Regions from separate parts of the Streptomyces sp. f51 genome, predicted to be linked through region 1. Evidence: riboswitches for the same ligand, from Rfam matches in the RefSeq annotation. Region 1 holds a riboswitch; each other region holds the start of a gene.

What was found. Region 1 has a riboswitch for cyclic di-AMP ahead of WJM95_RS24985 (M23 family metallopeptidase). Riboswitches for the same ligand answer to the same signal wherever they lie in the genome.
Region 2: linked by a shared signal. The riboswitch ahead of WJM95_RS28365 (LysM peptidoglycan-binding domain-containing M23 family metallopeptidase) and the one ahead of WJM95_RS24985 (M23 family metallopeptidase) in region 1 are both predicted to bind cyclic di-AMP.
Region 3: linked by a shared signal. The riboswitch ahead of WJM95_RS19700 (NlpC/P60 family protein) and the one ahead of WJM95_RS24985 (M23 family metallopeptidase) in region 1 are both predicted to bind cyclic di-AMP.
Region 4: linked by a shared signal. The riboswitch ahead of WJM95_RS18720 (LysM peptidoglycan-binding domain-containing protein) and the one ahead of WJM95_RS24985 (M23 family metallopeptidase) in region 1 are both predicted to bind cyclic di-AMP.

The regions. Positions count from the first base shown of each region.
Region 1 covers NZ_CP149798.1:5,742,140-5,746,867, forward strand. The annotation lists gene WJM95_RS24975 (pitrilysin family protein) at 1-908, shown strand, start outside; gene WJM95_RS24980 (pitrilysin family protein) at 905-2,293, shown strand; cyclic di-AMP (ydaO/yuaA leader) riboswitch at 2,510-2,667, shown strand; gene WJM95_RS24985 (M23 family metallopeptidase) at 2,680-3,447, shown strand; gene WJM95_RS24990 (GntR family transcriptional regulator) at 3,644-4,336, shown strand; gene WJM95_RS24995 (HPr family phosphocarrier protein) at 4,558-4,728, opposite strand, start outside.
Region 2 covers NZ_CP149798.1:6,546,404-6,551,131, reverse strand. The annotation lists gene WJM95_RS28370 (SGNH/GDSL hydrolase family protein) at 1-304, opposite strand, end outside; gene WJM95_RS28365 (LysM peptidoglycan-binding domain-containing M23 family metallopeptidase) at 584-1,474, opposite strand; cyclic di-AMP (ydaO/yuaA leader) riboswitch at 1,479-1,636, opposite strand; gene WJM95_RS28360 (tyrosine-protein phosphatase) at 2,151-2,948, shown strand; gene WJM95_RS28355 (DUF6126 family protein) at 2,970-3,116, opposite strand; gene WJM95_RS28350 (XRE family transcriptional regulator) at 3,113-3,751, opposite strand; gene WJM95_RS28345 (aspartate aminotransferase family protein) at 3,862-4,728, opposite strand, start outside.
Region 3 covers NZ_CP149798.1:4,486,358-4,491,085, reverse strand. The annotation lists gene pcrA (DNA helicase PcrA) at 1-2,290, opposite strand, end outside; cyclic di-AMP (ydaO/yuaA leader) riboswitch at 2,561-2,731, shown strand; gene WJM95_RS19700 (NlpC/P60 family protein) at 2,739-3,908, shown strand; gene WJM95_RS19695 (tellurite resistance/C4-dicarboxylate transporter family protein) at 4,031-4,728, shown strand, end outside.
Region 4 covers NZ_CP149798.1:4,279,167-4,283,894, forward strand. The annotation lists gene WJM95_RS18715 (HAD family hydrolase) at 300-1,109, shown strand; gene WJM95_RS18720 (LysM peptidoglycan-binding domain-containing protein) at 1,259-2,029, opposite strand; cyclic di-AMP (ydaO/yuaA leader) riboswitch at 2,033-2,225, opposite strand; gene WJM95_RS18725 (CocE/NonD family hydrolase) at 3,089-4,728, opposite strand, start outside.

The DNA.
Region 1 (4,728 bases):
TTCCGTACGGCACCGCCTTCGAGAAGCTCACCGCGCTCTCGTACCCCGAGGGCCACCCGTACCACCACACCCCGATCGGGTCGATGGCGGACCTGGACGCGGCGACCCTGGAGGACGCCCGCGCCTTCTTCCGCACCAACTACGCGCCCAACAACGCGGTTCTGTCGATCGTCGGAGACATCGATCCGGAGCAGACGCTCGTCTGGGTCGAGAAGTACTTCGGCTCGATCCCCGGGCACGACGGCAAGCCCGCCCCGCGGGATGGCTCGCTGCCCGACGTCATCGGCGAGCAGCTGCGCGAGGTCGTCGAGGAGGACGTCCCGGCCCGCGCGCTGATGGCCGCCTACCGGCTCCCGGAGGACGGCACGCGCGCGTGCGACGCGGCCGACCTGGCGCTCACCGTCCTCGGTGGCGGCGAGTCCTCCCGGCTCTACAACCGGCTCGTACGCCGTGACCGCACCGCCGTCGCGGCCGGGTTCGGCCTGCTGCGGCTCGCCGGAGCACCCTCCCTGGGGTGGCTGGACGTGAAGACGTCCGGCGACGTCGAGGTCCCGGTCATCGAGGCCGCCGTCGACGAGGAGCTCGCCCGGTTCGCCGAAGAGGGCCCCACGGCCGGGGAAATGGAGCGTGCCCAGGCCCAGTTGGAGCGCGAATGGCTCGACCGGCTCGGTACCGTCGCCGGCCGCGCCGACGAACTGTGCCGCTACGCCGTCCTGTTCGGCGACCCGCAGCTCGCCCTGACCGCCGTGCAGCGCGTCCTCGACGTCACGGCGGACGAGGTCAGGGAGGCCGCGAAGGCCCGCCTGCGCCCCGACAACCGCGCGGTGCTCGTCTACGAGCCGACCACCGCCGAAGCCGCCGGCTCCGCCGACGAGACCGACGAGACCGACGAGGAGGCGGCGAAGTGACCGAGCTCGCCACCATGGACTTCCACCCCCGCCCCCAGGCCGGACAGCCCAAGCCGTGGGCGTTCCCCGCCCCCGAGCGCGGCACCCTGGACAACGGCCTGACCGTGCTGCGCTGCCACCGCCCCGGCCAGCAGGTCGTCGCCGTCGAGGTGATCCTCGCCGCGCCGCTGGACGCCGAGCCCGCGGGCCTGGACGGCATCGCCACGATCATGGCGCGCGCCTTCTCCGAGGGCACCGACAAGCACTCGGCCGAGGACTTCGCCGCCGAGCTGGAGCGCTGCGGCGCCACGCTCGACGCGCACGCCGACCACCCCGGCGTACGCCTGTCGCTCGAAGTGCCCGTCTCGCGCCTGGCCAAGGCCCTCGGCCTGCTCGCCGACGCCCTGCGGGCCCCCGCGTTCGCGGACAGCGAGGTAGAGCGGCTGGTGACCAACCGGCTGGACGAGATCCCGCACGAGACGGCGAACCCGGCCCGTCGCGCGGCCAAGGAGCTCTCCAAGGAGCTGTTCCCGGCGAGCGCGCGCATGGCGCGCCCGCGTCAGGGCACCGAGGAGACCGTCCGGAGCATCGACTCCTCGGCCGTGCGCGCCTTCTACGAGAAGCACGTGCGCCCCGCCACGGCCACCGCGGTCGTCGTGGGCGACCTGACCGGCGTCGACCTCGACGAGCTGCTCGCCGACACGCTCGGTTCCTGGACCGGCTCGTCCGCCGAGCCGCTTCCCGTGCCGCCGGTGACCGCCGACGACACCGGCCGCGTGATCATCGTCGACCGTCCCGGCGCGGTCCAGACGCAGCTGCTCATCGGCCGTGTCGGCGCCGACCGGCACGAGCGCGTGTGGCCCGCCCAGGTCCTCGGCACGTACTGCCTCGGCGGCACCCTCACCTCGCGCCTGGACCGCGTCCTGCGCGAGGAGAAGGGCTACACGTACGGCGTTCGGGCGTTCGGGCAGGTCCTGCGCTCCGCGCCGGACGGCACGGGGGCCGCGATGCTCGCCATCAGCGGCTCGGTCGACACCCCCAACACCGGTCCTGCGCTCGACGACCTGTGGAAGGTGCTGCGCACCCTCGCGGCCGAGGGGCTGACCGACACGGAGCGCGACGTCGCCGTGCAGAACCTGGTGGGTGTCGCGCCCCTGAAGTTCGAGACGGCGGCGGCCGTCGCGAGCACGCTCGCCGACCAGGTCGAGCAGCACCTGCCGGACGACTACCAGTCGACGCTCTACCGCCAACTGGCCGCCACGGGCACCGTGGAGGCCACCGCGGCGGCGGTGAACGCCTTCCCGACGGACCGTCTGGTGACCGTCCTGGTGGGCGACGCGGCGCAGATCGCGGAGCCGGTCAGGGCCCTCGGAATCGGTGAAGTCACCGTGGTGGCGGCCGAGTAGCACCCGCGCGACCCAGGAGGGCCCTGACGGCTGAAGAGCCGTCAGGGCCCTCCTCTTGACGGCCGCAGCCCCCAAGATGTCCGTATTCGTGCAGGGGTTACCCCTTCTGCCCTGTGGCATGCGTTACAAAAATCGTGATCCGTTTGTTGTTCGAATGAGGCCCCGTCTAGCGTCGGTCCGACTGTTCGTCACGCAGTGCGCCGCGCCCGCGGCACCGGACAGTCATCGCCGAGTCCCCCATGACGCGAGTCAGGGGAGCCGGGGACCCACGCAGTCCCTGGGGTGAATCGGACGCCCTCTCCGGAGGGGGTCCGTAGGAGACCTTCCTGCTCCGAACCCGTCAGCTAACCCGGTAGGCGAGAGGGAAGGAAAGGATCAGCCCCTACATGGCGTTCACCTGTGGCACCGGCAAGCATCGTCGTACGAGCAGCCGGGTGCACAGCACCACCACGACCGCCGTCGGGGTCGCGGCGCTCACCACCACCGGTGTGATCGGAACCCTGGCCGCTCCCGCGTTCGCCGCGGAGGCCACCGTCGAGCAGACCGGGCTGACCCAGACCGTCACCCTGAACGACGCGGTCGCCGACCAGATCGACGCCCAGGCCTTCGCGCAGCAGCGCGCCGCCGACGAGGCCGCCGCGCGCAAGCAGGCCGAGCAGACGGCACGCAAGCAGGCCGCCGCCCAGGCCACGCAGCTCCGCGAGGCCAAGGCGCGCGCCGCCCGCGAGGCCGAGCGCAAGCGCCTGAACACGTTCGTCCTGCCGATCACCGGTTCGTACGTCTCCACCGGTTACAAGGCGAGCAGCAGCCTCTGGTCCTCGGGCAGCCACACCGGCGTCGACTTCCACGCCGCGTCCGGCACCTCGGTCCACGCCGTCGGCTCCGGCACGGTCGTCACGGCCGGCTGGGGCGGCGCCTACGGCAATCAAGTCGTGATCAAGATGCATGACGGCACGTACACCATGTACGGCCACCTGTCGTCCATCGGTGTGTCCGTGGGGCAGGCGGTCACCCCGGGTCAGCAGATCGGCCTCTCCGGGGACACCGGCAACACCACGGGACCGCACCTGCACTTCGAGGCCCGTACGACCGCCGAGTACGGCTCGGACATGGACCCGGTCGCGTACCTGCGCTCGCACGGCGTCAACGTCTGACGACCGCTTCGCGGCTTCTTCACCGCTTTCGATGCCCCGGCTCACCGAGCCGGGGCATCGTCGTTTCCGGACGCCGTCTGTCCAAAAAATATCCATGGGTTCAGGCATGCCATCGGAAATTCACGCCTCCTGCAATAGAGTCACTGAAGAAGCGTCAATCGTCGGCGTTTCACGGGGATTAAAGCGGAGGTCGGTCATGCGTATTCCGGCGCACTCGGTGTGCACGGCGATCCGTGACGACATCGTCGCGGGTGTCTACGAGCGCGGCGGCCGCCTCACCGAGGAACTGCTCGCGCGGCGCTACGGCGTCTCGCGCGTCCCCGTGCGCGAGGCCCTGCGCACCCTGGAGGCCGAGGGCTTCGTGGTCACCCGTCGGCACGCGGGCGCCTGTGTCGCGGAGCCCACCGAGCAGGAGGCCGCGGACCTCCTGGAGATGCGCATGCTGCTGGAGCCGCTGGGTGCCGCGCGGGCCGCGCAGCGGCGCACGGAGGCTCACCTCAAGGTGCTGCGCGGCCTGGTCAGGCTGGGCCAGGAGCGCTCCAGGCGGGGCAACAGCGAGGATCTGCGCTCGCTGGGCGGCTGGTTCCACGAGACGCTCGCCCAGGCGTCCGGCAGTTCCGCGCTCACCTCCACGCTCTCGCAGTTGCGCCACAAGATCGCCTGGATGTACTCGGTGGACGCGCCGGCCGACCCGGCGGAGTCCTGGGCGGAGCACGGCGGCATCGTGGACGCCGTCGCCCGCGGCGACAGCGAGCGGGCCCGCGCGATCACGGCCCTGCACACCGAGCGCGCCATGGCCGCGCACCGGCTCCGGTTTCCCGGCGCCGAACGGCCGGACCGTGTGAGGAGTTCGCAACATCCCGTAAACATGACGGGCCTGCGTCATTAACACGGGCGCCGTATACAAAGAGGGATATTCGGTGGGGGCTCATTTCTGATGCCCTTTTATTCGTGTGTCCGGAATTATCGTGCACGCCATTCCTGCGGCCCTGCCGCGAAGGCGGTGCGGGGTGCCCGGAGAATTTCCGGGCGACGTACGGAAAACGGCTGAGCCGCGCCCCCGGTCAAGGGGGGCGCGGCTCAGCCGTGTGTCCTGACCCGGAGGACGCCTCAGACGGTCTCGGGGAGCTCGTCGAGCCCCTCGGCGACCAGCTTCGCCAGACGGTCGAGGGCGATGTCCGCGCCCTCGGCGTCCGACGCGAGGACGATCTCCTCGCCGCCCTGGGCGCCGAGCCCGAGGACCGCGAGCATGGAGGCCGCATTGACGGGGTTGCCGTCGGC
Region 2 (4,728 bases), 800 kb from region 1:
CGCGCTCGAAGCGCTCCGCGACCTCGTCGGGGTCGGTGCCGGGGCGGAGGATGTCATTGCCGCCGGCGCAGAACGAGACCAGGTCCGGGCCGAGTTCCCTGGCCTGCTGGAGCTGGGTCTCGACGATCTGGTCGAGCAGTTTGCCGCGCACCGCGAGATTGGTGTAGTCGAAATCGCCTTCGGGCCTGCGGTCCGCGAGAAGTACCGCGAACCGGTCCGCCCATCCGACGAACGCCCCGTCGGGCCCAGGGTCGCCGACGCCCTCGGTGAAGCTGTCCCCCACCGCCACGTACGACCCGATCACTGATCTGTTGTCATCCTTCGAATCGTCTGCCACATCGAGCATGATTCACCTTTCGATGTGAGCTACGCGACCGTAGGGAAGGGTTGACGGACGGTGAGATAAGCCACTCGCCAAGCATTGGTCAACTCCGGAATAAGGCCCACATCAGGGATGTTCAAGCAGCGATCACCAAGATGCCCCGCAAACCGGCGCCGTGGAACACACCGGAGGCCGGACCCAGGGGATCTGGGGTCCGGCCTCCGGAGTCGGTCCTGCCGTCAGGAGCAGGAAGTGGGGGCGTCAGCCCACGGCGACACCGTGCGAGCGCAGGTACGCCACCGGGTCGACGTCGGAGCCGTAGTCGGGCGTGGTGCGGATCTCGAAGTGCAGGTGCGGTCCGGTCACGTTGCCGGTCGCGCCGGAGAGACCGATCTGCTGGCCCTCCGTCACGGTCTGTCCCGCGGAGACGGACAGCGACGACATGTGGGCGTACTGGGAGTACTTGCCGTCGGCGTGCTGGATGACGACCTGGTTGCCGTAGGCGCCGCCCCAGCCGGCGGAGACGACGGTGCCCGCGGCGACGGACTTGATGGTGGTGCCGGTCGGGACCACGAAGTCCACGCCGGTGTGGTAGCCGCTGGACCACATGCTGCCCGCGACCTTGTAGCCGGTGCCGATGGTGCTGCTGTCGACCGGCAGGGTGTAGCCGGCGGAGTCACCGGTGGACGCGGTGGTGGTCGCGGCCGTGTCGGCGGCGGGGGTGGCCTGGGACTTCGCCGGAGCCGTCGCCGTGGTGGCCGTGTGCGTGGCCGTGTGTGTGGCGGCGGCCCTGTGGCCGAGCGACAGCTTCAGACCGGGGTGGATCAGCGACGGGTCGCCGCCGATGGCGGACCGGTTGTCGGCGTAGATCTTCTTCCAGCCGCCGGTGACGTTCTGCTCGTCGGCGATCTTCGAGAGGTAGTCGCCGGACTTCACCGCGTACGTCTTCGCCGTGGCCGTGGCGGCCTTCTCGGCGGGGGCGGCGGTCGCGGCCTTCTCGACGTGCTGCGCGACGGTGGCCTGGGTCGCGGCGTGGGCTCCCGTGGCTCCCATCAGAGGCAGCGCGAGTGCGGCGCCGCCGGTTCCGGCCGCGGCGATCGTGCGGGTGAAACGCAGGGACTTGGGACGGCGGTGCTTACCCTTCGCGGGCATGGCGATTTCCTCTCCGGCGCCTGCGGGGTGAGCTGTCGGGTGCGGGCTGGAGATGCCCGGCCGCGCTGCTGCGCGGCTGTACCCCTAGCCTGTTCCGGGAACCGGATCAGGCACGGAACCTGTGGGTCCCCCGCTCCTGCCGTGTACGGGTGAGTGTGCGGAATTCCGGGCGGCGGCAGGATTGGGCGTCCGTCCGGATTGAGGCAGAACGTAAGCGACATGAGAGCGCGTCGACAACTAAGTCCGGTTTCTGTGCGCTCGTCTTTCTTGATCCATGCGGAATTCACCGTCACCCTCCGTCGAATGACGATCTTCCGGACATCTCAACCCGCCCGGAAACGCGGGCGCGTTGAGAAAAGGGGACGGCAACGCATCGTCACGAATATGACGCTCCTCACGCGACTCGCCCCAGTGCGCCCTATTCCAGGGCCAGTTGTCACGAAGGTTCTTATTCGGACAGAACGGTCAGATGCACCGTGCGCGGATATCCAGCACATTCGGCCCCCTCTCCGGAAAGGAAGAACCGAAACTCCATTGATTCGAACATGCGCGCGAATAAATAACTCATTGCCTGAGGAACCCATGTCGTATCGTCGAGAGCGCGAACAGGTACAACTGCCGACGAGCGACGCCGAGTCCAGCCCGGTGACGCCGGAGGCCGAACAGGAGGAGCCCCGTGACGCAGCAGATCCCGTCGACCGAGCCCGAGCTCGGCGGAGTGCGCAACTTCCGCGACGTGGGCGGACTGCCCACCGTGGACGGCCGGCGCGTGCGCCACGGTCATCTGTTCCGCAGCGGCCACCTCGCGCACGCTACGGAGGAGGACGCCGCGTTCCTCTCCTCCCTGGGACTGCACACGATCTTCGACTTCCGCAACGCGGCCGACCAGAAGCTGGAGGGCCCGGACGTCGAACTGCCGGGCGTGCGGAACGTGAACCTCCCGCTGAGCGACCCGGCGGACGGCAGTGAGTTCTGGAAGATGGTCCGCGACGGCGACATCGAGCAGCTGCGCGGGCTCCTGGGCGAGGGCAGGGCCGCGAACCGGATGATCGGCTCGTACCGCGCGATCATCAGGGAGCGCACGGCGGAGCACTCCCAGGTGCTGCACGCGCTGGCCGACGACAGCGTGCCCGCGCTGATGCACTGCGCGGCGGGCAAGGACCGCGCCGGACTGTCGATCGCGGTCACCCTGCTGGCCCTCGGCGTGGAGCGCGAGGCGATCGTGGCCGACTACCTGGAGTCGAACGCCACGCACCGCCGGTACAAGGTGCACCGCACCAATTCCTCGGCGGGCGCCTACTCCCCCGAGGTGATGGAACTGCTCAGCCCGCTGTTCGACGCGCGCGCCGAGTACCTGACAGCGGCGTTCGAGACGATCGAGGAGACCTGGGGCGGCGTCGAGGCCTACCTGGAGCAGGGACTGGGGCTCACGCCCGAGCTGCGGGAGCGGCTGCGCGCGCGGCTCCTGGACTGAGCCGCGCGCCGGGCCCGGCTGCTACTGGTTCTGCGCGCCGAGCGTGAAGAGCAGGTAGATGAAGGCCGCGAACAGGTGGCCGACGGCGACGTAGATGATCAGCCGCACCCACAGGGCGCGCGGGAACCTGTCCTCCATGGACCGGCGGGGTTCCGTGGGTTCGGTCATGACGTCTCTCCCGGGGTGGGGTGGCCCGCCGCCGCGCCCAGGCACAGCGCGGCGACGGGGCTCTGGAGCAGGGTGTGTACGAAGAGGAGCTCGGCGCCGTCGCGCTCGGCGGCGGCGATGCGGTGCGGGGTCAGCGAGTCGAAGTGGGCGCTGTCTCCCGGAGCCAGGACGTGCGCGGTGTCCCCGAGCCGCAGACTGAGCCGCCCCTGGAGGACGTACAGCCACTCCTCGCCCGGGTGGACGCGCACGATGTCGCCCTGCGAGCCGTACGGGACGTGCACGCGCAGCGCCTGCATGCCGCGGCCCGCGGAGCCCGCCTGCCAGTAGGTCCAGCCGCCGGCGGGGGCGGGCTCCATGTCGGCGGCCCGTACGACCGCGTCACGTTCGGGGACCGCCTCGCCCAGCAGCTCGGAGACCGTCGTACCGTAGACACGTGCGAGCGTGAGCAGCATCGGCAGCGAGGGCTGGCGCTGCCCGGTCTCCAGCCGGGAGAGATGGGCGGGCGAGAGGCCGGCGGCGCGGGCCGCGGCCTCCAGCGTGAGCGAGACGCCGCGGCGCAGGGCGCGCAGCCGGGGCGCCACGGCGTACAGCTCGGCGGACGGCTCGTCGGCCGCCCCTGGATCGGCAGGGCTCATGGGACCATTGAGCCAAATAATTACCTCAGGGGCAATTTTCTTGCCTGAGAGGCAAAAGAGCCCGGCCGTTCCCATCGGCCGCCGTGGCGGCCCGCGGGAACGGCCGGGTCTCAGCGGTTGGCCACGGCCTGCTTGACCAGCGTCTTCCCGAAGTCCCACATCAGCCCGCCACCGCTGTGCGCGTCCTCCATCACGGCGGTGAAGGCCTCCACGAACCGGTCGACGTCCTTCTCGTCGATCACCAGCGGCGGGATCAGCTTGATCACCTCCAGGTGGTCGCCGGAGACCTGGGTGAGGATGCGGTGCCGCTGGAGCAGCGGCACGACGACCATCTGCGCGAACAGGCCCTTGCGCGCGGCCTGGAGCATGGTCCAGCGGCTGCGCAGCTTGAGGGAGGCCGGCCGGCCGAACTCGATGCCGATCATCAGCCCCCGCCCGCGCACCTCGCTGAGCAGCTCGTACCGGTCGACCAGGGCCGCCAGCCGGGACTTCAGCAGCTCTCCGGTGATCCGCGCGTTGGCGACGATCTGCTCGTTCTCCATCACGGAGAGCACCGCGAGACCCGCCGCCATGGCCTGCGCGTTGGAGCCGAAGCTGGCCGAGTGCACGAGGACCCGGTCCATGGAGGAGTAGACCTTCTTGAAGATCCAGTCCTTTCCGAGGGTCGCGCCCACCGGCACATAGCCGCCGGAGAGCGCCTTGGCCACGCACACCAGGTCCGGTTCGACACCCTCCTCGTGCTGGTAGGCGTAGAAGTCCCCGGTCCGGCCGAGGCCGGTCTGCACCTCGTCCGCGATGAGCAGGGCCTTGTGCCGGTGCAGCAGTTCCTGGGCGGCGCGGAGATACCCGGGCGGGGACTCGTGGACGCCCTTGCCCTGGATCGGCTCCACGATCAGAGCGGCGACGTCGCCCTTCCTCAGCTCCCTCGCCAGGGCGTCGAGATCGCCGAGCGGGACGGCCGTGTCGGGCAGCAGCGG
Region 3 (4,728 bases), 1.3 Mb from region 1:
ACCCGGAGGCACCCGAGGCCGCGGACCGCGCACGCGAGGACGAGAGGGAGGCGGCGACACCGGAGACGGGACCGGCGGGCACGGGCGCGGTCGCCCCCGTGCGCTTCCAGTCCAGATGGGTCGCCGGGATCTCCTCCAGGAAGCGGGAGGGCGGGTTGTACGAGGGCTGCCCCCACGCGCTGCGCATCGAGGACCGGGTGAGGTAGAGCCGCTCGCGGGCGCGGGTGATGCCCACGTACGCCAGGCGCCGCTCCTCCTCCAGCTCCTTGACCTGTCCGAGCGCGCGCATGTGCGGGAAGACGCCGTCCTCCATGCCGGTCAGGAAGACCACGGGGAATTCGAGGCCCTTGGCGGTGTGCAGGGTCATCAGGGTGATGACGCCGTTGCCGTCCTCCTCGTCCGGGATCTGGTCCGAGTCGGCGACGAGCGCGACCCGCTCCAGGAACGCGGAGAGTCCGGGCGGGGTCTCGCCCTCGCCGGTCTCCTGCTCGAACTCCAGGGCCACGGCGGCGAGTTCCTGGAGGTTCTCGATCCGGGTCTCGTCCTGCGGGTCGGTCGAGGCCTGCAACTCGGCGAGATATCCGGTGCGTTCGAGGACGGCCTCCAGGACGGTGGCCGGGCCCGCGCCCGACTCGACGATCGTACGGAGGTCCTCCATGAGCGTGTTGAACCGCTTGACCGCGTTGGTGGACCGCGCGGCCATGCCGTAGGCCTCGTCGACGCGGCGCAGCGCCTGCGGGAAGCTGATCTTCTCGCGCTGCGACAGGGCATCGATCATCGCCTCGGCGCGGTCGCCGATGCCGCGCTTGGGCACGTTCAGGATGCGGCGCATCGGGACGGAGTCCTCGGGGTTGGCCAGCACCCTGAGGTAGGCGAGGACGTCCCGGACCTCCTTGCGCTCGTAGAAGCGGACACCGCCGACGACCTTGTACGGCAGGCCGACGCGGATGAAGACCTCTTCGAAGACACGGGACTGGGCGTTCGTGCGGTAGAAGACCGCGACGTCGCCGGCCCTCGCCTCGCCCGCGTCGGTGAGGCGGTCTATCTCGTCGGCGACGAACTGGGCCTCGTCGTGCTCGGTGTCCGCGACGTACCCCGTGATGTTCGAGCCCGCGCCGGCGTTGGTCCACAGGTTCTTGGGGCGGCGGGACTCGTTGCGCTCGATGACCGCGTTGGCGGCGGACAGGATCGTCTGGGTGGAGCGGTAGTTCTGCTCCAGGAGGATCGTCGTCGCGTTCGGGTAGTCCTCCTCGAACTGGAGGATGTTGCGGATGGTCGCGCCGCGGAAGGCGTAGATCGACTGGTCCGCGTCACCCACCACGCACAGTTCGGCCGGAGGCAGGTCGTACGCGTTGGGCGGTACGTCCACGGGGTGCTCGGAGGTCCCCACGAGTTCGCGGACGAGGGCGTACTGCGCGTGGTTGGTGTCCTGGTACTCGTCGACCAGGACGTGCCGGAAGCGGCGGCGGTAGTGCTCGGCCACGTCCGGGAAGGCGCGCAGGAGGTTGACCGTGGTCATGATCAGGTCGTCGAAGTCGAGCGCGTTGGCCTCGCGCAGCCTCGACTGGTACATCGCGTAGGCCTGGGCGAGGGTCTTCTCGAAGCCGTCGGTGGCCTGGGCGGCGAAGTCCTCCTCGTCGATCAGCTCGTTCTTCAGGTTCGAGATCTTGGCGCTGAAGGACTTCGGCGGGAAACGCTTGGGGTCGAGGTCCAGATCACGGCAGACGAGCGCCATCAGACGCTTGGAGTCGGCGGCGTCGTAGATCGAGAACGACGAGGTGAAGCCGAGCGTCTTGCTCTCGCGGCGCAGGATGCGCACGCAGGCGCTGTGGAAGGTCATCACCCACATCGCGTTGGCGCGGGGGCCCACGAGCGCCTCGACGCGCTCCTTCATCTCGCCCGCGGCCTTGTTCGTGAAGGTGATCGCGAGGATCTGGCCGGGGTGGACGTTCCGCTCGCCGAGCAGGTGGGCGATGCGGTGCGTGAGCACGCGCGTCTTGCCGGAGCCGGCGCCGGCCACGATGAGCAGCGGGGAGCCGGAGTGCACCACGGCCGCGCGCTGGTTCTCGTTCAGGCCGTCCAGGAGGGCCGCCGGGTCCACGGCGGGCCTGGGCGCGCCGTCGCGGTAGTAGGCGTCACGGGTCGGCGGCAGGTCGAACTTCCCGCCGAACAGATCGTCCGGAACCGGCTCCGGTACGTGATCGTCCTCGGGCGGCGGCGGGTGTTCGTCCTCGTGCGCCGCGGAGGGCTTGAGGTCCGCCAGGAAGCTGTCGTCAAAGAGGCTGCTCATCGCTCTCCGAGTCTAGGCCGCCCCACTGACAACCCGCCGCCACCTCGGGAACTCCACCGGAAGTCGTGACGCGCGCCACCATGACCGTACGCGCCCGGCCGGACACTTGGAGTCAGGGGACGCCCGCACTCCGTCGTCGCAGATCCCGGGGCGCGGCCCAGGTCACGAAAATGTATCGGGCATATCGCCCATCAACCTTCACACGGGCCACACCGGTTGGCTAGCGTGCCGCAAGGCCGCTCGACCGCGACCGGCGAACATCGCCGGGCCGGGCGGCCTCCGCCGAATCCGGTACGCCGCGAGGCCGCCGGAGCCGGGGACCCACCGACCAAGGGGTGAATCGGTCCAACCGCCTTGTGGGGCACGGACCGTAGGGCAACCTTCCGGAACCACCCGCCCGAACCCGACAGCTAACTCGGCAGGCGGATGACGGAAGGAGTCGCCTCTCTTGGCGTCACACCGCAAGGCGCGTCCCACGGGTACGCGCATCGCAGGCATACGGACCCCGGCCCTGGCCACGGCGGCCCTCACGTCCGTGGCCCTGCTCTCGCAGACGGCCACCGCGGCCCCCTCGGCCGAACCGAGGCCCGGCATCGAAGCGGTCTCGAAGAAGGTCGACGACCTCTACCACCAGGCCGAGACGGCCACGAACAAGTACAACGCGACCCGGGAGAAGACCGCCGAGCAGCGCAAGCGCGTCGACACCCTGCTCGACGACGTCGCCCGGCGCACCGAGAAGCTCAACACCGCGCGCGAGGAACTGGGTTCGTTCGCGGCGGCGCAGTACAGGACCGGGGCCGCCGCACCCGGAACGGCGACCCTGCTGCTCGCGGACAACCCGCAGGACTACTTCGACCAGACCCAGTTGATGAGCCGTCTGACGAAACGCCAGAAGGCGGCCGTCGACGCCTACATCACCGACCAGGCCGCCACCACCAGGAAGCGGGCGGAGGCCACGCGGAACCTCGAATCGCTGACCGCCTCGCAGAAGGCGCTCAAGACGTCCAAGACCGCGGTGCAGCAGAAGCTCTCCGAGGCCCGCGACCTCCTGTCGAAGCTGAACACCGAGGAGAAGGCGCGGCTGGCGGCGATCGAGAGGAAGAAGCAGGAGCGGGCCGCGGCGAAGGCGGCGGAACTGGCACGGCAGCAGGCCGCCGCCGCCAAGGCCGAGCGGACGCAGCCGTCGTCGAGCGGCACGGGCACCCCGGCCGCCGGCTCGACGGCCGGGTCGCCGACGGGATCGACGGCGACGGGCTCCTCGTCGAAGGCGGCCGACGCGCTCGCCTTCGCCCGCGCCCAGATCGGCAAGCCGTACGTCTGGGGCGCCACCGGCCCCGACTCCTACGACTGCTCGGGCCTGACCCAGGCCGCCTGGAAGGCCGCGGGCGTCAGCCTCCCGCGCGTCACCTACGACCAGGTGAACGCCGGCACCACGGTCCCCCTCGCCGACGCCCGGCCCGGCGACCTCGTCTTCTTCTACGACGACATCAGCCACGTCGGCCTGTACATCGGTGGCGGCATGATGATCCACGCGCCGAAGCCGGGGGCGTACGTCCGCGAGGAGTCGATCTACTACGACGGCACGTCGGCGATCCACAGCGTGGTGCGCCCGGCGTAGACCGGACCTCCGCATCGCGGGGCGCGCGCGGGGCTCACCGGTCCCCGCGCGCGCCCCGCGTTTTCGCCCCCGCCCGAGCGTGCCCCGCCCGCAACCGCTCCGCGGGTCCCTAGCATCGACGCATGCCAGACACACCGGACATGACGGACATGATTCCGCTCCGCTCCTGGTGGGTGGGGTGGGCACCCGCCGCCGGGGCCGCCGTCATGGCCACCGGCATTCTCTCGATCGGTCTGCATCTGACCGGCCACGAGACCCTCTCCCGGATCGCGCTCGTTCTCGCGTCGCTCACCTGGGTCGGGCTCGCCTCGGACTTCCTCGCCCGGCTGCTGGGCGACCGGGAGCAGTGGGCGCGACGGGCCGGAACGCCCGCGGGGCTCGACGCGGTCGCGGCGACCACCGTGCTCGGCACCCGGTTCTCGGTGCTGGGGTGGCGGGGGCTCGCGGAGGTCCTGCTCGCACTGTCGGCCGTCCTCTGGCCGGTCCTGCTCCTGGCCGTCCTGCGGCACTGGCGGCGCCGTATGGCCGGCGAGGTGTTCCTCGTCTGCGTGGCCACGCAAGGGCTCTCGGTCCTCGGGTCGGCGATCGCCACCGAGGCTGGCTCGGACTGGCTCGCGCACGCCGCGATGACGCTGTTCTGGGTGGGAACCGCGCTCTACGTGCTCGCGTTCGCGTCCTTCGACCCCTGGGAGGTGCGGAAGGGGGCCGGGGACCACTGGGTGGCGGCCGGCGCGCTGGGCATCTCCGCGCTGGCCGGGGCGGGACTCGTCGCGGCGCACCACGTGAATCCGTATCTGTGGAACAACGACGACCAGGGCGT
Region 4 (4,728 bases), 1.5 Mb from region 1:
GGCGCACTTCGCCGGGCCTCCTCGGGAGGCTTCGGCGGCGTTCTCCGGATCGCTAATTCGGCTGTCGCGCAGGCGCGTTGAGGAGGTGAGGACACTGGTTGCCCTGCGTCCAGGGGGTGTTGGGGTGTTGTGGTCGGTCGTGTTCGGGAAAGTCGGTGTGGGCGGAAGCGGAGCCTGGGTGATCCGAATCGGTCGCAACGCGCTTACCGCCGTACGGTGAACGGCGTTGCAGACGGGATACCGGACGTCGTCCGGTTCACGCCGGGCCGATGAGTCGTGGGATCCGTATTCTTCGGATCATGGCCGCTCCGACTGCATATTCACTCATCGCCACTGACCTGGACGGAACGCTGCTGCGCGGCGACGACACACTCTCCGACCGGTCACGCGCCGCGTTGGCGAAGGTGACCCGGGCAGGTGCCCGGCATCTCGTGGTCACGGGCCGACCCGCACCGCGCGTGCGACCGTTTCTCGACGAACTCGGCGGTGAGGGACTGGCGGTGTGCGGGCAGGGGGCGCAGCTCTACGACGCCGCCACGGACCGCATGCTGTGGTCGGTGACGCTGGAGAGAGAGCTGGCGGAGACGGCGCTCGGCAAGATCGAGGCGGAGGTCGGGATGCTGTACGCGGCGGTCGACCAGGACGGCGTGGACGGTCTGACGCTCATCGAGCCGGGCTATGTCATGCCGCATCCGACGCTGCCGGCGGTGCGGGTGCCACGGCGGGACGACCTCTGGGCGGAGCCGATCAGCAAGGTGTTGCTCCGTCACCCGTCCTTGTCCGACGACGAGTTGGCGTCAGCGGCACGGGGAGTGGTCGGTTCGCTGGCGACGGTGACCATGTCGGGGCCCGGTACCGTCGAACTCCAGCCATGCGGGGTGACCAAGGCGACGGGTCTCGCTCTCGCCGCGGCGCATCTCGGACTCAGCCCGTCCGCGACGCTCGCCTTCGGGGACATGCCCAACGACATTCCGATGTTCGACTGGGCGGCCCGCGGTGTGGCGATGGCCAACGCGCATCCGGAACTGAAGTCGGTGGCCGACGAGATCACGCTGTCGAACGAGGACGACGGGATCGCGGTGGTGCTGGAGCGCGTCTTCGGCTTCTGACGGCGCCGGTGCGCTCGCCGGCCGAACCGGTGCGCCTGCCGGCGGAGGCGCACCCGCCCGCGAAGCACCCGTATCTGCACCCGCACCCGCCGACGGTCCCAGAAGGAGCCGTCGGCGGGTGCGGGGGAAGAACGAGGTGTCGGGGTGGATCAGTAGGCGCCGTTGACGTTGTCGATGGAGCCGTAGGTCTTGGCCGCGTAGTTGCAGGCGGCGGTGATGTTCGCGACCGGGTCGTAGATGTTCATCGACGTGCCGGCGACGTGGTACGCCTGGAAGGTCGGGTCGATGACCTGGAGCAGACCCTTGGAGGGGATGCCTGCGGCGGCGTTGGAGTCCCAGTTGTTGATGGCGTTGGGGTTGCCGGAGGACTCGCGCATCACGTTGCGGTGGATGCCGTCGTAGCTGCCGGGGATGCCCGCCTTGGCCATGACGTCGAGGGATTCCTTGATCCAGCCATCGAGGTTGTTGGCGTACGTCTTGGCGGAGGCCTGGGTGACCGTGGCGGTCGTGGTCTTGGCCACGGCGGCGGTCGCGTTCGCCGTGGTGCGGACGGTCGTCGACCCCAGCGACTTCGTGCCGACGGTCAGCTTCAGGCCCGGGCGGATCAGGGCGGGGTTGTCGCCGATGACCGCGCGGTTCGCCGCGTACAGCTTCTTCCAGCCACCGCTCTTGGGGTACTTCTGCGCCACCTTGGACAGGGTGTCGCCGGCGACGACCTTGTAGGTGACGAGCTGCACGTTGGGGACCACCGCGGTGTGGGCCGTCTTCGCGATCTGGGGGGCCTGCGCCGGGGTGGCGGCGCTGGCGCCGGTGGCGCTCACGAGCGGGAGGGCGAGGGCGATGCCGCCCGTGCCGGCGGCGAGCATGCCCCGGGTGATGACGTTGGACTTCTTGCTGCGGTGCTTGCCTCGTACGGGCATGACGAATTTCCTCTCCGACGCCTGCGAGGTGAGCTGTCGGGTTCGGGCGGGAGATGCCCGGCCGCGCTGTGGGCGCGGCTTCACCCCAAGCCGGTCCGGTATGTCCGGATCGGCGGCTTACCTGTGGTTCCCCCGCTCCTGCCGTGCGTGGGTCGATGGGTTGCCGGGCGGCGGCAGGATTCGGCGATCCGCCCGGGGTCGACCAGAACGTATGCGAGAGCACATGTCCGAAACAAGACGAGATTTGACCGCGAAGATCGCTTTCTCCTGGTTAAGGGCGGGGTAAAAAGTCCGTTTGTACCGGAATTGGATCCTCAACTTGCCTATGGCAAAGGGGTTGGGTCGAGCGGGCCTCGGGGCGGGAGCCCGGCTCGCCGGTGACTCAACTCACGAGACCAAAGGGCGTTAACGCGGCACGAGGGGCAATTCGGGCATCACGCTCGCGTTTAAGGGCGTCACCGGGACCTCCCGAGCGCGCCGAGCGTCCCCTGGTGGGGCGGGAATTGTGGCGTGGACCACGTCGGGGCGGGCGGGGCCGCCTCCGCGAGGGGTGGGTGGGGTCACCGGTCGGGAGCCGGCCGGGCCCGGGCGGACGCGAGGTGAAGTGCCGCGCGCGGCAACGGGGTTCGGCGTTCGGTGCCCCGGCCTGCGGGCGGGGGCGCAGGCGAGGCGGGCGCGGGTCGGGGCGTGGCCCGACCCGGTGAACTCCCCTGCCCCGCAAGCCTCCTGAGCCGCGGCGAGCCCCTGCCTCGCAAGCCTCCTGAGCCGAGGCAAGCCCCCTACCTCGCAAGCGCTCTGCCTCGCAGCGTCCCGCCCAGGCAGGCCTTCCGCCCAGGCAGGCCTTCCGCCCAGGGAAGCGTCCCGCGCCGCCAGCGGCCGCCCTGCGCGTAACCCGCACCCCCGCAAGCCCCCTTGGCCGCAAAGGTCTCTGCCCCGCGAGCCTGCTGGGCCGCAAAGCTCTCTGCCTCGCAAGCCCCCGGCCCCCCTGGCCCCCGCCCCCCTGGCCCCCGCACCCCCCGGCCCCCGCACCCTCTGAGCCCCCGCACCCCCTGAGCCCTGTCAGCCCGAGGTGCGCGGGGTTCTCTTCTCCCAGGTCCGGTGGAAGACGACCTCGTCGCCGTCCTTGCAGACGAGTTCGTCGGTCGTGACGAAGTCCCGCGCGTCGCAGGTCGTGGTGGAGGTCGTCTCGACGCGGGCGTCCCAGGGCAGGTCCGGGCGGTGCAGCCGGATCGACCAGGTCGAGCGGGCGCGCGCGGACAGCGGGTCCGACGTCTCGATCGTGTACGTCTCCCGCCCCTCCTCCGTGCATTCGAGGCCGTCGGGATGGACACGGGTGCCGCCCTGGCCCGAGGCCACCTCCAGACGCCAGGTCTCCGCGGCCACGTCCCGCAGCACCAGTCGCTGCGGCGGGGGCTCGTCCAGGGTCGCGGAGACGGTCACCCCGAGGGGCTCGGACTCCTCGGGTTCGCCGAAGGTGATCGACGGGTCCGACTCCCGTGTCCGTACGGGGAGTTCGAGGACGCTGCCGATCGGCTCCAGGGTGAAACCGGCCTCCGAGCCCGGCTCGGGCCAGATCCAGGGCCAGTACGCGGAGGACACGCCCAGCCGGATGCGGTGGCCCGCCGGGAAGGCGTAGCCGATGGCGTTCAGGTCGAACACCACGTGTTCCGTGCTGCCCGGAGTCCAGGGAACCGTCCGGCCGGGACCCCGGCGCGCCGACAGGTTCAGGGCGCCCCGGGTGACGAGCGTGGACGCTCCGTCCGGCGCCACGTCGCACAGCCGGGCGATCACCTGGCCCCTGGGCACCGCGGACGTCAGCCGCAGATTGACCCGGGGGCGGCCCAGCACCCAGGTCTCCTCCGTCACCTCGAACTCGAAACAGGCCGACCGGGCGTCCTCCTCCCGCTGGTCGGGCGGCAGGCCGGCGTCGTCGCCGAAGGGGAAGGGGCGGCCCGCGTCGACCCCCGTGTGCTGTGGGGACCGCACCGGCACCGGGGTTCCCTGGAGCGCGTACGCGACCGGGGTCACCGAGGGTGAGGGCCAGGCAGGCTCGCCCACCCAGTGGCCGGGGATGCGCGGGTACACGGTCGCCGGAGGATGCGCGTCCATCACGTACGAGCGGAGCAGGGGCACGGAGAGCGGGTCCGTCTCCTTGTCCTTGAGCCAGTGGTCCCACCAGCGCAGCGTCTCCTGGAGGAAGCCGATCGCCGGCCCGGGCGGCAGGTCGCGGTCCGGGTACTGGCGGGACCAGGGGCCGATGAGACCCCGTACGCGATCCGGGGGAAGGTTCCGCACCAGGCGCAGCACCGTGTCGCGGTGCGGGTCGTGCCAGCCGCCGACCGCGAGGACCGCCGCGCGGACGGTCCCGTACTCCTCGCGGGTGCCGTGAGGGCCGTACGGGTCGTCGGTCCTGTGCTCCGGCCGGGTGTGCGTGGAGGGCGCGGCCGCCGCCAGTCGCTTCTCCCACATGTCCCGCCACATCCCCTCGCCCACGTGCGCGGGGTCCGGCGGGCGGGCGGCGAAGGCGAGCCGGGCGGCCGACCGGGCGTATGTGCCGACGGCGGGAACGGAACCTCCGGCGTGGTGGGCGTCGTTGTCAGGGAGGTCGTCGCTCGGGCAGACCGTGACGACCGCCTTGAGCGGCGCGGGCGCGCGGGCCGCGACGCGAAGGGAGTGGAGACCGCCCCACGCGATCCCGA